4 regions of the Shewanella sp. NKUCC05_KAH genome follow, and region 3 is predicted to be linked to each of the others. Evidence: predicted binding sites of a transcription regulator. Region 3 holds the regulator's gene; each other region holds the start of a gene.

Region 1 (3,616 bases), on a different contig from region 3:
GATCCTTGGCATAAAAAACGTCACCATAAACGCCGCATCGTACAAGCTGAATTTGCCGAACTTATTCGTCGCAAGCTAAAAATTGGCGGTGTGTTCCATATGGCCACTGACTGGGAAGAGTACAGCGAGCATATGTTAGAGGTGATGCAAGCCGCACTGGGTTATCAAAACCAGTCGGCCGATGGCAGTGTTGTGCCGCGTCCTGATCATCGTCCATTGACAAAGTTTGAAGCCCGCGGCCATAGACTGGGTCACGGTGTATGGGATCTGATGTTTGAGCGTATCGCTTAATCACGAACTCAATTTTAGCTAATTTTAAACACAAAAGGGAAAATCACTATGGCAACTAATCGTAGCCGTCGTTTACGTAAGAAAATGCGCGTTGATGAATTCCAAGAGTTAGGTTTCGATATGGCTTGGACTTTTGATGCATCAGTATCTGAAGCCGATATCGATGCAACTGTAGATAAATTCATCGATGAAGTGATCGAAACCCGTAAATTAGGTTTCCATGGCGGCGGCCACATCGAATGGGAAGGCATTATCGCCACTCAAACGATTGGGAAATGTACCGAAGAAGATATTGCTGCAGTTAAGGCATTCTGGGCGACCCAAAAAGTGTCTCAGGTTGAAGTTAGCGAACTGTACGACATTTGGTGGGGTTAATGCCCGAGTTGGCATTACTTGAGGAAGTGGTCGAGAAAGTTCGACCCTTGCTCGGCCAAGGAAAGGTTGCAAATTATATCCCCGCACTGGCCAGCGTTGATGCTGGCAAATTAGGCATTGCCGTCACGACTGTTGACGGTGAAACTTTAGGTGCGGGCGATTACCTTGAGCCGTTTTCGATTCAAAGTATCTCCAAAGTTTTCAGCTTAACCTTAGCGTTAACTTTATATGAAGAAGCCGAAATCTGGAGCCGTGTTGGCAAAGAACCTTCGGGTCATTCATTCAACTCTTTAGTACAAGTCGAGTTAGAACGTGGCAAGCCGCGCAACCCATTTATCAATGCTGGCGCGTTAGTGATTGCTGACTTATTGCAGAGTCGTTTAGGCGCACCTAAACACAGAATGCTTGAGTTAGTCAGGCAACTAAGCCAAAACGATAAAGTGTGTTTCGATAAACAAGTAGCAGATTCAGAATATCAGCATAGTGCGCGCAATGCGGCTATCGCTTATTTGATGAAGTCATTTGGTAATTTTCAAGGTGATGTTGATACTGTGTTACGCACCTATTTTCATTATTGCGCCTTGAAGATGAATTGTGCTGACTTGTCTAAGGCCATGTTGTATTTGGCTAATCGCGGCAAAAGTATCACAGGGACTGAGCTTATTTCTCAAGTGCAAACTCGGCAACTTAACGCTCTGTTGGCAACCTCGGGCTTATATGATGGTGCTGGTGAGTTTGCTTATCGTGTTGGTATGCCAGGTAAAAGTGGCGTCGGCGGCGGTATTATTGCCGTGATCCCTGGAGAACTGTCGATTTGTGTATGGTCGCCAGAACTCGATAATAATGGCAACTCACTTGCGGGCACTGCGATGCTTGAGCATCTCAGTCAGCGTCTCGGTCGTTCTATTTTCTAGTCTTATCTCTCGTTTTTTATTAGCACTATCAGACTAAATGTTAGCGAATTTCGCTAATGACCTTTTAGTGCTAAATTTCAAAATCCAACATAATCATATTGTTATAAAGTTGGCACATCTCCTGCTATAAGCTATTCAGTAGTTTAGGTTTATCGAATTATTCAGATTAAAGGACGAACAAAAATGAAATTAAATAAGTTATTAACTGGATTTGCATTATCTGGCGTGATTTTAGGAACATCTAGCGTACAGCTGGCGCAAGCACAAACAGAGCCAAAAATAGATGAACGCTGTGAAGTCGCCTTAAATTATGACGTTATGGTTGAGCCTAAAAAATTAGTCATGAGCGAGAAGGGCACAGAAAAGTATCGTATCGAAGTTGACAAGTTATTTGTGGAAGGTAAGCAAGTTAACTTAACCGACAAGCAGAAAAAATTGGTTACTCAATATGCCGATGAAGTTTCGACTCAAGTGCCAGAAGTGATTGAACTGGTGAATGAGGCAGTATCTCTTGCTTCCAAAGCGGTTGGTATGGCCTTAACACCTTTAATGGGTGATGCCGCTGGTGCAAAATTTGATGAAATGATGGCTGGCGTTCAAAAACGGGTTGATTCAGTGGCTTATAAGAATGGTGATAGCTTCTATTTAGGGGCGACTGAAGACTCGATGCAAAGTACATTTAACGATGAATTCGAGCAGGAAATGGAACAAATTGTCCAGAATTCAATTGGCGCAATTATGATGAACTTAGGTGGCCAAATCATGTCTGGTGGCGGTGAGAATTTTGAAGCCAAGATGGATACCTTCTCCAAAAAAATGGACAATTTAGGCCAAGATATTGAGCAACAAGTTGAGAGCCAATCTAAGGGATTAGAAGCTAAGGCTGACCGTTTGTGCGACCGATTTGAAAATTTGTTAGTGCTTGAAAATCAATTGCGCCAAGAAGTGCCAGAACTAGCACCTTATGTGTTGACACAAAACTCAACCAAGGAACTGCGTGAATAGTTCTTGTAAATAGTTCTTGCGAATCGCCCTTAGTTTTAACTGCAATAACTTCTATCTCCTTGTGCATGAGTCAAACTTGAATGCTACGTCCCTAGTCAATTTATCGACTAGGGGCTTTTTTATTGGCTACGGTTTAATCGTGGTGACAACCGTTATGGCTAAGTTGATGTGGCTTATAGGCTAGGCTTGCAGCGATTTAGTTCGGAATGTTACAGTCTAGAGACGAATATTTGGTATACTCTTAAAATATAATTAAAAGCTGGCATATCAGTCAGATATAACCCCCTACTTTAGTGGACTTTTTCGGTCTAAATCTCTGCGTTATATCATTTTGATGCGAGATATCAATGCTATGGTTATTTTTAAGCGATGATTACGCTAACCATAGCTGCTCACCGAAAGTTAATATCATTGTCGTAAACAGCTTAAGGCGACTTCCATGTTAGAACTGTTAGAACCTATTGCGATTTTTACTCATGTGGCCAGAGCAGGTAGTTTTAGTGCCGCCGCAAGAAGGCTTGGGATCTCTAAGTCTAAGGTCAGTACACAAGTCGCCGATCTTGAACATAGACTTGGTGTTCAATTAATTCAACGTACCACCCGCAGCTTAAGTCTGACTGAAGCAGGGCATTTGCTGTATCTGCAAGGTGAAGAACTGCTGCGTGACGCTGAACAAGCGATAGCCAGCGTGCATAACTTAAATGATGCGACCCGCGGCGTGCTCAAGGTGGGTATTTCCCAATCCTTTGGGGTGATGCATATCATTCCTGCGTTGCCATCTTTTATGGCAAAACATCCTGAGCTTGAGCTACAAGTGAGCTTACTGGACCATAAAGTGGATGTCGTGAGCGAAGGCTTAGACTTACTGTTAACTATGTCTGAGCAATTACCGCTTGGCATGGTTGCTAGACCGCTGATGAAGTGCCAATTCCTGTTAGTTGCTTCGCCTGGCTATATTGCTCAACATGGCGAGCCAACTCGACCTGAGCAGCTAGTTGACCACAACTGTTTGGTCTATCAAGGAGAGTGGC
Region 2 (3,616 bases), on a different contig from region 3:
AACACGTACAGTAACTTCAGGAATTTTAGCTGGCGTGCTAATCACACCTTTTATTGTTGGGCTTTCAGCTGAAATGTTACCTGTATCAGTTGGGATCAACACCTTGCGACCAACAAGTCCTGATGCCTGTAATGCTTGGCTTGATGTCATAACACCGTTTAAATTAACGATTTCCTTATTCAACTTAGTAATACCATCAACCGTCGAGAATGATGCCATCTGCGCAATCATTTGGTCGTTGTCGACGGGCTTAAAGGGATCTTGCATCGATAACTGTTGGCTTAATAACGAGAAAAAGTCATCTTGAGTTAACTGCTGGCTTTTTGCTTCCGGTACTATTGACTCTTTTGGCAAACGTATGCCATCAAGAAACGGATTACCCGTTGAGCTGGTTGATGAATTCGTCGTAACGGCATTTGGCTGACTCTTATTTTGAGCCGTCTGCGCCGACGCTTGGTTAATTTGATTAATGAGGCTCACAGCTTACCTCCTAAGTAACACATGTTATTTACCCATCCCAAGTGTTTGTTGCAGCATAGACTTAGCTGCTTCAGCGACTTGAACATTCATTTGATATGAGCGCGAAGCAGAAATCATATCTGCCATTTCTTCCATGACATTAACATTCGGTTTATAAATAAAGCCGTCCGCATCCGCCATAGGATGATCGGGCGAGTATTCTTTCAGTAGTGGTTTATCACTTTCTACAATGCCTTTTACTGCAACGCCTTGAGAAGCTTGTTGCTGACTTTGGGCTTTAGCCATTTCGGCTTCAAAAATGGGATGACGGGAACGATAGGTCTTATCTACACTACTCGAGACGGAATCCGCGTTGGCTATGTTGCTCGCGGTGGTGTTTAGCCTGACCGATTGAGCAGACATTCCCGAGCCAGCAACATCAAATATGCTAAATAAACTCATGATTAATCCCCTCTCAACGCTTTCTTCATGCCACTAAACTTACTGTCTAAAAAACCTAGCGACATTTGATATTCAAGTGCATTTTGCATGAATGCCGATTGTTCCTGTTGGATATCAACAGTATTACCATCACCGGTATCGGGTTGATTTGGCACACGGAACTTAACAAATTGCCCAGTCAACTCCGCAAGCCCAAAATGCTTATCTGGCTCTTGCATTTCAAGACTATTTCGCTGCTGCTGTTGGCCTCGAGCGGCTTGCATTGCCGCAGAAAAATCAACATCGCGGGCTTTGTAATGTGGCGTATCTGCGTTAGCGATATTGCTTGAAATGACTTCAGCCCGCTGCGCTCTAATACCGAGAGTGTATTGATGCACACCCAGTGCATTATCAAAATTGATCGCCATAAAATTGCCTCCTCGTGTTCTCACGAAAATAAAGCAATTCATGTGCCAACATCAGGAAAATTTTGAGAATAACAATAAGGATGAGCAAGTGATGGGTAAAAAATTACCGACAATTGTCGGTAATTTTCTTTAGAGCGGCTGAGTTAAGTCTTTTTCTGGTAATAAATGCCAGGGTTACAACGAACCATATCAAACTCGTCCGTTAAACCAGCGATAGATTCTGATGCACCGAGAAATAAAATCCCTTTGGGATTGAGAGCGGCAGCGAATTGCCGCAAAATTTTTGCCTTTGCCTCTGGTGCAAAATAAATCAGCACATTGCGGCAAAAGATAATGTCGAACTTGCCAAGCAGACTATAACTCTCAAGCAAATTATGCGCTCTAAAGTTCACCAACCGCTTCACATTATCCTTTAACTTCATATTGCCTGAAGGTAATGCATCAAAAAACTGACGCTTACGTTCTTCAGATAAACCACGCGCTAATGCCAAACTATCGTACTCGGCATTTTTGCAGCGTTCTAACATGGAAGGAGATAGATCCGTTGCTTGAATCGAAGCACTACCAGCCAAGGCACCAGGCTTCTTCTGTTGATACTCAAGAATAGTCATAGCCAATGAGTACGGCTCTTGGCCTGACGAGCAAGCCGCAGACCAAATTTTGAGCGGACGCCCCAGACGACTGTATTCAGGTAGTAGGACATTATTCAACAACTCAAATGGATAACGATCACGGAACCAAAGGGTTTCATTGGTCGTCATAGCATCGATCACTTCAGCTCTGAGCGCACGCTCAGTAGGCTTCATCGAATGCTTAACCACATCAGATAAGGATGGCAGGTTATATTTGCCCATCAAAGGAGCAAGACGACTGCGCACAAGATATTGCTTATTTTCACCCAGTACGATGCCGCTGTGTTGCTCTAAGAACAACCTAAATTGATTATATTCAGCCTCAGCGAGTGATTTATTTGGCACATTCACATCCTAAATCCTATAGCAAGCACCAAAATCAGTGCGAAACCATCATGTTATAAAGTCGAGATTATAGCGTAAAGCGTATCTAGGTACTAACCTACAGCAATTACAAACTTAAATGCTTATTCACAGCAGCGGCCAGTTCGTCAGGATTAAACTTAGCGATAAAGTCATTGGCCCCCACTTTTTGAACCATTGCCTGATTGAATACACCACTTAACGAAGTATGCAGTACCACTTTAATATGCTTAAGCTTAGGATCATCTCGGATTTCAGCTGTCAGGGTGTAGCCATCCATTTCAGGCATCTCAATATCAGAGATGATGAGGGGTATCTCATCGGCCACATTATCCATCTCTTTGGCGATCTCTTTAAGCTTGTCTAATGCTTCGCGACCATCTTTTGCGGTATCAATTTGTAAATTCAATGACTCGAGTGAACGAATAATTTGTTTACGCGCCACGGCAGAATCATCAATAACCATAATATGGTAATGCTGAGTTCTGTCGAGGGTCAGTTTTTCATTGGCTTCTTCACTGATAGCCGTTTTAACCGGTGAAATCTCATCTAAGATTTTTTCCACATCGAGAATTTCAACTAATTCACCTTCAATTTCAGTCACCGCTGTCAGATAGGAATAACGGCCAGCACCTTGCGGCGGAGGCATAATCGCTTCCCAATTCATGTTGATGATCCGCTCAACAGAACTGACCAAGAAGCCTTGAACACTACGGTTATATTCAGAAATAATGATGAAACAGTTTTCAGTGCTCGCTAAAGGTTTTCCCCCTGTTGCCGCACTCAAATCAATCACTGAAATGGTTGTTCCACGAATATGAGCAACACCCTTCACATAAGGATTAAGTTTAGGCAAAGTGGTCAGTGGTGGACACTGCAGTACTTCTTTCACCTTAAACACGTTAATCCCAAACCGTTGACGACCGTTTAATTTAAAAAGCAGCAATTCTAAACGGTTTTGTCCAACGAGCTGGGTTCGTTTGTTGACTGAATCAAGAATACTCGACATAACTCTGCCTTGTTGTTCTGTTTATGTTCGGCCCTATAACTCAGTTGAGTATAGGCATATTAATTGCTTACGTCTTATCTATCGATAAACATAGTCGAAACTGAGTCAATCTTCTGACAGTGATGCAAATTATTATTACAGTGGTCAGCTTCGAACTTAATAAAAGTATAGGTGCATTCTGGCGTTACAAGCTAGTCTCTTCATTATGAAAGTAAATTTAGTCTGTTTTTTTAGTCTTTTCACCCTCTTCATGCCCGCTTTTGCGAGTGCAGAGCCTATTGTCC
Region 3 (3,616 bases):
CGCTTCTTGCAAAGAGACTCGGCTCTTCGACAAAGGATGCAAACGGCGGGTTTCGCTGTAACGCTTGAGCAGAATTTTATCGCTGGAGTTAAGGAAGAAGCTCGTTAACTCAGTATCTGGAGGTAGGCTAGCGAGTTGTTTTACTAAGACCTTATCCTGCTCAGGCATGTTACGCACGTCGACACTGATGGCGACGAGATCGTTACTGCCTTTGAGTTGCTCAAGCAAACTGCCAATCAATGGCAAGGGAAGGTTATCGACACAATAATAGCCGAGATCTTCGAGTACCCTAAGGGCGACAGATTTGCCTGAGCCTGAGCGGCCCGACACTATGACCAGTTTCATCCAGTGATTACCTGATAGAGTTCCGTTTCATCATGCGTCTTGCGTAATTGCTTTAATATTTGCTTGTCGCTCAGCTTTTCGGCCATGCAAGACAAGGTACTTAAGTGCTGCTGACATTGGTCTGCAGGCACCAGTAGTGCAAATAAAATATCAACAGGTTGCTTATCGATAGCATCAAATGCTATCGGCTCTTCACACTTAATGAGTATGGCAATGGGCTGATCTATATCGGCTAGTCGACCATGTGGAATGGCGATGCCGTTACCTATACCTGTGCTCCCCATCTTTTCGCGCGCCACTAGGCTTTCGAATATCTCTTGAGATGAGAGGGTCGGGTACTGGGCAGCGACTAAGTCGCTGATGAGTTCCAGTACCTTTTTCTTGCTGCCCGGAGTGGCGCAGGTAGTGCACTCCGGCCGCAGTATGGTACAAAGTTCCATTATTAGTGTTTTGTTAACTTCTCTTTGTGTTTAATAACCTGACGGTCAAGCTTGTCAATCAGGGCGTCTATAGCGGCATACATGTCAGCATGCTCTGAAGTAGCAAAAACTTCACCACCTATGAGGTTTATTCTCGCTTCGGCAATCTGTTGCATTTTCTCAACATTGAGCACAACGTGCACATTATTGATCTGTTCGAAATGGCGTTCAAGTTTTGAAAACTTTTCTTCTACATATGCACGTAACGATTCGGTAATTTCGATATGGTGCCCACTTAGGTTTATTTGCATAGAAACGTCCTCCGATATCCACTGTAGGTTATAAACTTTTACGCTGATTAGAAGGTGGAATAAGCATAGCCTCTCGGTACTTCGCAATGGTTCTGCGGGCTACGTTGATCCCTTGTTCTGCCAGAAGTTGAGCCATCTTACTATCGCTTAATGGTTTTTTCTGGTTTTCCGCTGCCACCAGTTTCTTTATAAAGGCTCTGATTGCTGTGGATGAGCACTCACCACCATCGTCAGTCCCGACGTGGCTAGAGAAGAAGTATTTTAGTTCAAAAAGTCCCTTAGGGGTATGCATGTATTTTTGAGTTGTGACCCGTGAGATGGTGGACTCATGCATTTCTACCGCTTCAGCAATATCGTTAAGCACCATAGGCTTCATGGCTTCTTCACCATACTCAAAGAAACCTTGCTGATATTGCACTATGCAATTAGCAACTTTAAGCAAAGTGTCGTTACGGCTTTCTAGACTCTTAATAAACCATTTAGCCTCTTGCAGATGGCCGCGAATAAATTGGCTATCGGCTTGGTTTTTTGTGCTGCGTGCCATAGAAGCATAATGTTGATTTACATTGATTTTGGGCATGCAGTCAGGATTAAGCTCAACGACCCAGCGGCCATTTTTCTTCGACACAGACACATCTGGGATAACGTATTCGTCATTATTGGGCGTGATCAACAAACCTGGGCGAGGATTGAGGGTTTGGATGAGTGCTATACCATCCCTTAATTCATCTTCTTTTAATTTAGTCTTACGCATCAACAACCTAAAATCACGGGCGGCGATCAGATCTAAATGATCTTTGATCAGCATACGGGCGTTTTCTAGGTTGGGAGTATCAGCGGCGAAATGCGACAGTTGGATCAGCAGGCATTCACTTAAATCGCGGGCGGCAACGCCTATGGGATCAAAATGCTGAATGCGCTTGAGTACGGCTTCGACTTCGTCAAGCTCAACTTCAGGATTGCCCATGGCTTCGAGAATTTCTTCAGTGCTTTGGGTGAGATAGCCCTGATCGTCGATTGCATCAATAATGGCGGTGGCAATGGCTAAATCGGTTTCAGAAAACGGCGTGAGGTTTTTTTGCCATTCTAAGTGTTCGTACAAACCTTCACTGGTCTCGCCTTGGAAGGGCATATCGTCTTCACGACTGCCGCCGGGGCCTGAGTTTGGGGAGGCGGTAAACACTTCATCCCATGTGGTGTCCATGGGGAGCTCATCGGGCATGGATTCTTTGGTTAGCGACTCTGCCGTGTCTATGGTGGAGCTGTCTTTTTCTGGTGGCAGAGTGCTAGATTCACTGAAATCCGTATCGGATAGCGTTTGGTTTACAGGGGTTTTAGTGGCGTCGAATTGATCCTCTTCCAGCTCGAGAAGGGGATTAGAATCTAATGCTTGCTGGATCTCTTGCTGCAGTTCTAATGACGACAGTTGCAACAGACGTATAGCCTGTTGTAGTTGTGGCGTCATGGTTAACTGTTGACCCAGTTTGAGCTGGAGTGACGCTTTCATGTTACCGCTGATCCCTACGTTATTATTGTTGGATGAGGTCGCTTATTATTATCTTGAGTGAAGCCCAATGGCGGTATAAATTGCCTCCATTGGCTTCGCTCGATTAACTATAGCCTGAATTGTTCACCTAAGTACACAGCCCTAACTTGCTGATTGTCTAAGATCTCTGCTGGAGTTCCTTCGGCAATCAGGTTTCCGTGACTCACAATATAAGCATGTTCACATACATCTAATGTCTCGCGGACATTATGGTCTGTGATCAGTACGCCAAGGCCGCGACTTTTGAGTTGTTCGATAATCTTCTTGATGTCGATAACCGAAATAGGATCGACGCCTGCAAACGGTTCATCGAGCAAAATGAACTTAGGATTAGCGGCTAAAGCTCGCGCAATTTCGACGCGACGACGTTCGCCACCCGACAATGACATGCCTTGGCTGTCACGGATGTGGGTGATATGAAACTCTTCGAGCAGATGTTCTAGTTCTTCTTCTCGTTCTTCGTTTTTAAGTTCTTTACGAGTTTGCAGTACGGCCATGATGTTGTCATGAACAGTTAGCTTACGAAAGATACTGGCTTCCTGCGGTAAGTAACCTATGCCTTTGCGGGCACGCAGATGCATAGGATCTGCGGTTAAATCATCATCGTCGATAAAGATATGTCCCTTATCGCTCTTCACTAGCCCGACAACCATGTAAAAGGTCGTGGTTTTACCTGCACCGTTTGGACCGAGTAGGCCAACGACTTGACCGGTTTTTACCGTCAGACTGACGTCTTTAACCACTTGGCGACTCTTGTAACTTTTCGCCAGATTTTGTGCTCTTAAGGTGATTTGGGTCATTTAGAGTCCTGCTTTTTTACAGGTTTATCCGCTGGAGCATCTGATTTGGCATCATCTTGATAGTTTTCTGGCTGAATAATAGTGATCACGCGATCGTCACCACTGCCAGTACTCTCGGCCATCAATTTCTGTTGAATCATGTTATAGCGGATTAAATTGCCTGTAACTTGGCTACCCGCTTGATCTAATGACGCC
Region 4 (3,616 bases), on a different contig from region 3:
AGTATATTCTGCCGCTGTTAATTTAAACGAGTTCCGAATGTGATAGGTCTTGAAGTATTTCATTAGCATAATGATTTCGTCTGGTGAGGAATATTTTCTTGCTTTACACTGAGCAATAGACAAATATCAGCCCCTTTTTCTGTCGCTGTGCTTTTGGTGCCGCAGAACGGTTTATTCACTCATGCTTAAGTTGGTCACTCAGCAATGAAAATAGGTATTTTATCCCAATTCCCCCAGTTGTATTCAACACAACGCTTAGTCGCGGCTTGCCAAAGTCGTGGACATGAAGCGGTCGTGATCAATACGCTGAATTGCTACATGAATATTAATTCTATTAAACCTAGCATTCATTATGAAGGTACTGAATTAGTTGGGTTTGATGCCATCATTCCGCGTATTCATGCTAGCGTGACTTTTTATGGTTGTGCCGTTGTACGTCAGTTTGAAATGATGGGTGTATATGCCGCGAATGATTCAATCTCTATTGCGCGTTCGCGGGACAAATTGCGAGCACTGCAACTACTTTCCCGCAAAGGGATTGGCATGCCAGTGACGGGTTTTGCCAATAAGCCAAATGATATCCCAGATCTCATCAATATGGTTGGCGGCGCTCCGTTAGTGATTAAATTACTCGAAGGCACTCAAGGGATTGGTGTCGTACTCGCTGAAACTAAAACGGCTGCTGAGAGCGTGATTGAAGCATTCTTGGGGCTCAAAGCGAATATCTTAGTGCAGGAATACATTAAAGAATCCAATGGTAGTGATATTCGTTGTTTTGTTGTCGGTGACAAGGTGGTTGCTTCGATGAAGCGTCAAGGTCCCGAGGGCGATTTCCGCTCTAATCTGCATTTAGGGGGTTGTGGTGAGGTGGTAAAAATCACCTCTGTTGAGCGTAAAATGGCTATTGCCGCTGTGAAGGCGATGGGATTGGTTGTCGCGGGAGTAGATATTTTACGTTCTAACCGTGGCCCACTGATCCTTGAGGTTAATTCGGCGCCAGGCATTGAAGGGATTGAGCAAACAACAGGGATTTCAGTGACTGAGCCTATTGTTGAATATATTGAGAAAATGGTTGCGGCCCGTAAAACAAACCGGTCAATTATTGCCTAGTAGGTGATGGTGATAAAACGACGCCACTTTTTAAGGTGGCGTTTTTTATGTTTAGAGCTTATAGATCAAAACTGTAGGAATATCCGAGTACTAGTTTGGCATCATCATCGGTGAGATCGGTATCTGAGACCATAAATGACACTGTGCCTATGCTGGTATCTGCGCTGAGAGTCACGTTATAGTCGGCATAATTATCTTCGCCAAACCAAGATTGGACGACATCACCGTTTGAGTAACCATAGTGCACTGATAAACTGAGCTTTTCAGTGAGAGGAACGGATACCGTCGCGGCAAGATAACTGAGATCTTTATTATCTAAAGGATCGGCGGCCAGATCGTCACCGGCATTGATGACTTGGGAGTAAGCCAGTTCGAGCCATTTCCACGTGACAGCAGCATGGAGCTCACCAAAATCAATACTGCCCGGTGCGTCTGGATAGGCGTAGTAGAGATAGCCAAAGTCGTAGCTGATGTCTTCGGTAATACTGCCGCCATAACCTGCATATAGATCAAGCTCGTAGCTAGTATCATCACCAAAATCCACATTCGATGCCCAAGTTCCCGCATAAAATCCAGAATCGTGGCTGTAGTCAAGGCCACCTTGGATTGCGACTGCATCTTTAGTTTGGGTCGCACCGCGCCATAGGTAATTAGAGGTACCGCCAATGTTGCCTGATACGGCTGCAAAGGCGTTGCCTGCCAGTAACATTCCCGTCGATAAGGCCAAAACGCTGTACAGTGATTTCTTCATGCTCATCCCCTCGATTGACTTATTTATCGATTCACCATTGGCACACTCAAAGTCAGCTGTGTTCATTAGTGCATCTTGGTTTTTTCTAAGGAAGGATTTGCTAATCACATGCCACTATTACAATGCCATGTAAAACAAAGGATTAGAGCTTGCAATGTTAATGAAATGTTTTTATTTGCCAGTTTGTGGGGCAGAGGCGCACTTTTGTTGTGCAAAAAATATTCAGTGCTTCACTGGGATTGGGCAAAAAAAACGCCTCACAATGGAGGCGTTGTATTGAATTTTATAACTTAGTTTACGCTGTCACGTAGGGTTTTACCCGCTTTAAACTTAGGCACTGTCGCTTCAGCAATTTGAATTTCTTTACCAGTTTGTGGGTTACGGCCAGTGCGAGCGGCACGAGTCGCTGTTTCAAAAGAACCGAAACCTACGATGGAGATTTTGTCACCATTTTTCATTGATTCGGTAATAGCTGCTTCAAAAGACTTCAATGCGCGTGCTGCTTCTACTTTCGTTAGATCGGCATTTTCTGCAATTTTGGCGATTAGTTCAGTTTTGTTCATTTTTATTGTCTCTTCTTTCCGTAGATTTATTTGAAATAAGCGTGCCTAACATGCCATAAGGTTTAACACTTGGAAAGCCTTTTGCGTCTAGCGTGCAGCAGGATGTTCAGTAAAGCGCAGAATATTTACTCAGTTCGTGACTTAAGTTTTATTCTGGTTTTATTCTTCTAACAGTTGATAGAGTAATTTTTTAACAAGTTTGGGTTCAAAGGGTTTGTCACATAAGGCATTTACACCCGCTTGGGACACATTGCTGAGGTGGGTATCGTTGGCTTCGGAAGACACCATCAAGATGGGAATGTGCGATTGTTGGCTTTCATTGCGGATAAATTGTGTCAAAGCTAGCCCATCTACACTCGGCATATTGTAATCAGTGATCACTAAGTCGAACATATTGTGTTTCATTAACGCTATGGCTTGCGCGCCATCCTCGGCCTCGGTAATCAGCTTCATCCCTAAGTTACCAATCGTACGTTTAATGACGTTTCTTGCCATACGGCTATCATCGACCACTAATACACGCACATCTTGTACATCGAAATTACTGAGGTCGAGTTCATCGTGGCTGAGTAAATCAATCGTGGCATTCAATGCTGTACCTAAATGGTCGGCACTGAAGGGTTTAGGTAGAATCGCTACTACACCCGATTGGCGGAATATTTCAAGTTGTTCACGGCGGCACTCACTCGAGACCAGCATAAATTGGATATCTTTGCAGTCAGCGTTGGCCCTTAAGTAGCCCAAGAGATCGATGGCAGTGCCATCATCGAAATGCATGGCGCTCGCAATAAGGTCAGGTTTATGGCGAGCAATAATATCTTTAGCCGCTTCTATGTTTTCTGCGGTTTGAATGCTGAGAATGCCTTCTTGTTGTAAGCGCTGAATAATAATTCGACGCTGTGTCTCTGAAGGTTCTACTAAAAGAATGGAAAGTTCGCTGGGCGATAAATGGCTCATAGTCTACTTCAAGTTAAGAGTCGTAAGTATTTTACTGGGTCGCTAAGCTACGCTATTGATAACAGCTTAGCAACAAAGTCCATTACTGAGTTTGGCGGGCCAAATAGTGTCTCGTGACCTTAGAAAATGCGATCCAATACTGCACGAGTAAAATAACAATAATGCTCACTGTGAGTGGCAACATAGGAATGTTGTGGCCAGAAACAACCACTTTTACATCCTCAGGGGTAATGCG

What was found. The regulator sigma-54, encoded in region 3, starts transcription at its own class of promoters, with help from an activator protein. The targets are predictions, from matches to a motif close to GTTGGCACGNNNNTNGNNT.
Region 1: the regulator sigma-54 is predicted to act here: its motif matches at 1,689-1,707, upstream of KO533_RS07350 (YggN family protein).
Region 2: the regulator sigma-54 is predicted to act here: its motif matches at 1,360-1,378, upstream of flgB (flagellar basal body rod protein FlgB).
Region 4: the regulator sigma-54 is predicted to act here: its motif matches at 1,959-1,977, upstream of KO533_RS05400 (TorF family putative porin).

The regions. Positions count from the first base shown of each region.
Region 1 is NZ_JAHKQZ010000005.1:253,962-257,577, reverse strand. Features, by position in the region: gene trmB (tRNA (guanosine(46)-N7)-methyltransferase TrmB) at 1-291, shown strand, start outside; gene KO533_RS07360 (YggL family protein) at 340-666, shown strand; gene glsB (glutaminase B) at 666-1,580, shown strand; gene KO533_RS07350 (YggN family protein) at 1,764-2,585, shown strand; gene KO533_RS07345 (LysR family transcriptional regulator) at 3,025-3,616, shown strand, end outside.
Region 2 is NZ_JAHKQZ010000005.1:152,664-156,279, forward strand. Features, by position in the region: gene flgD (flagellar hook assembly protein FlgD) at 1-480, opposite strand, end outside; gene flgC (flagellar basal body rod protein FlgC) at 505-921, opposite strand; gene flgB (flagellar basal body rod protein FlgB) at 924-1,328, opposite strand; gene KO533_RS06905 (protein-glutamate O-methyltransferase CheR) at 1,472-2,311, opposite strand; gene KO533_RS06910 (chemotaxis protein CheV) at 2,412-3,332, opposite strand; gene flgA (flagellar basal body P-ring formation chaperone FlgA) at 3,538-3,616, shown strand, end outside.
Region 3 is NZ_JAHKQZ010000030.1:12,371-15,986, forward strand. Features, by position in the region: gene rapZ (RNase adapter RapZ) at 1-345, opposite strand, end outside; gene ptsN (PTS IIA-like nitrogen regulatory protein PtsN) at 342-785, opposite strand; gene hpf (ribosome hibernation promoting factor) at 788-1,075, opposite strand; gene KO533_RS20845 (RNA polymerase factor sigma-54) at 1,104-2,582, opposite strand; gene lptB (LPS export ABC transporter ATP-binding protein) at 2,690-3,421, opposite strand; gene lptA (lipopolysaccharide transport periplasmic protein LptA) at 3,418-3,616, opposite strand, start outside.
Region 4 is NZ_JAHKQZ010000004.1:106,972-110,587, forward strand. Features, by position in the region: gene KO533_RS05390 (GGDEF domain-containing response regulator) at 1-26, shown strand, start outside; gene rimK (30S ribosomal protein S6--L-glutamate ligase) at 205-1,110, shown strand; gene KO533_RS05400 (TorF family putative porin) at 1,169-1,861, opposite strand; gene KO533_RS05405 (HU family DNA-binding protein) at 2,152-2,424, opposite strand; gene KO533_RS05410 (response regulator) at 2,584-3,381, opposite strand; gene KO533_RS05415 (hypothetical protein) at 3,464-3,616, opposite strand, start outside.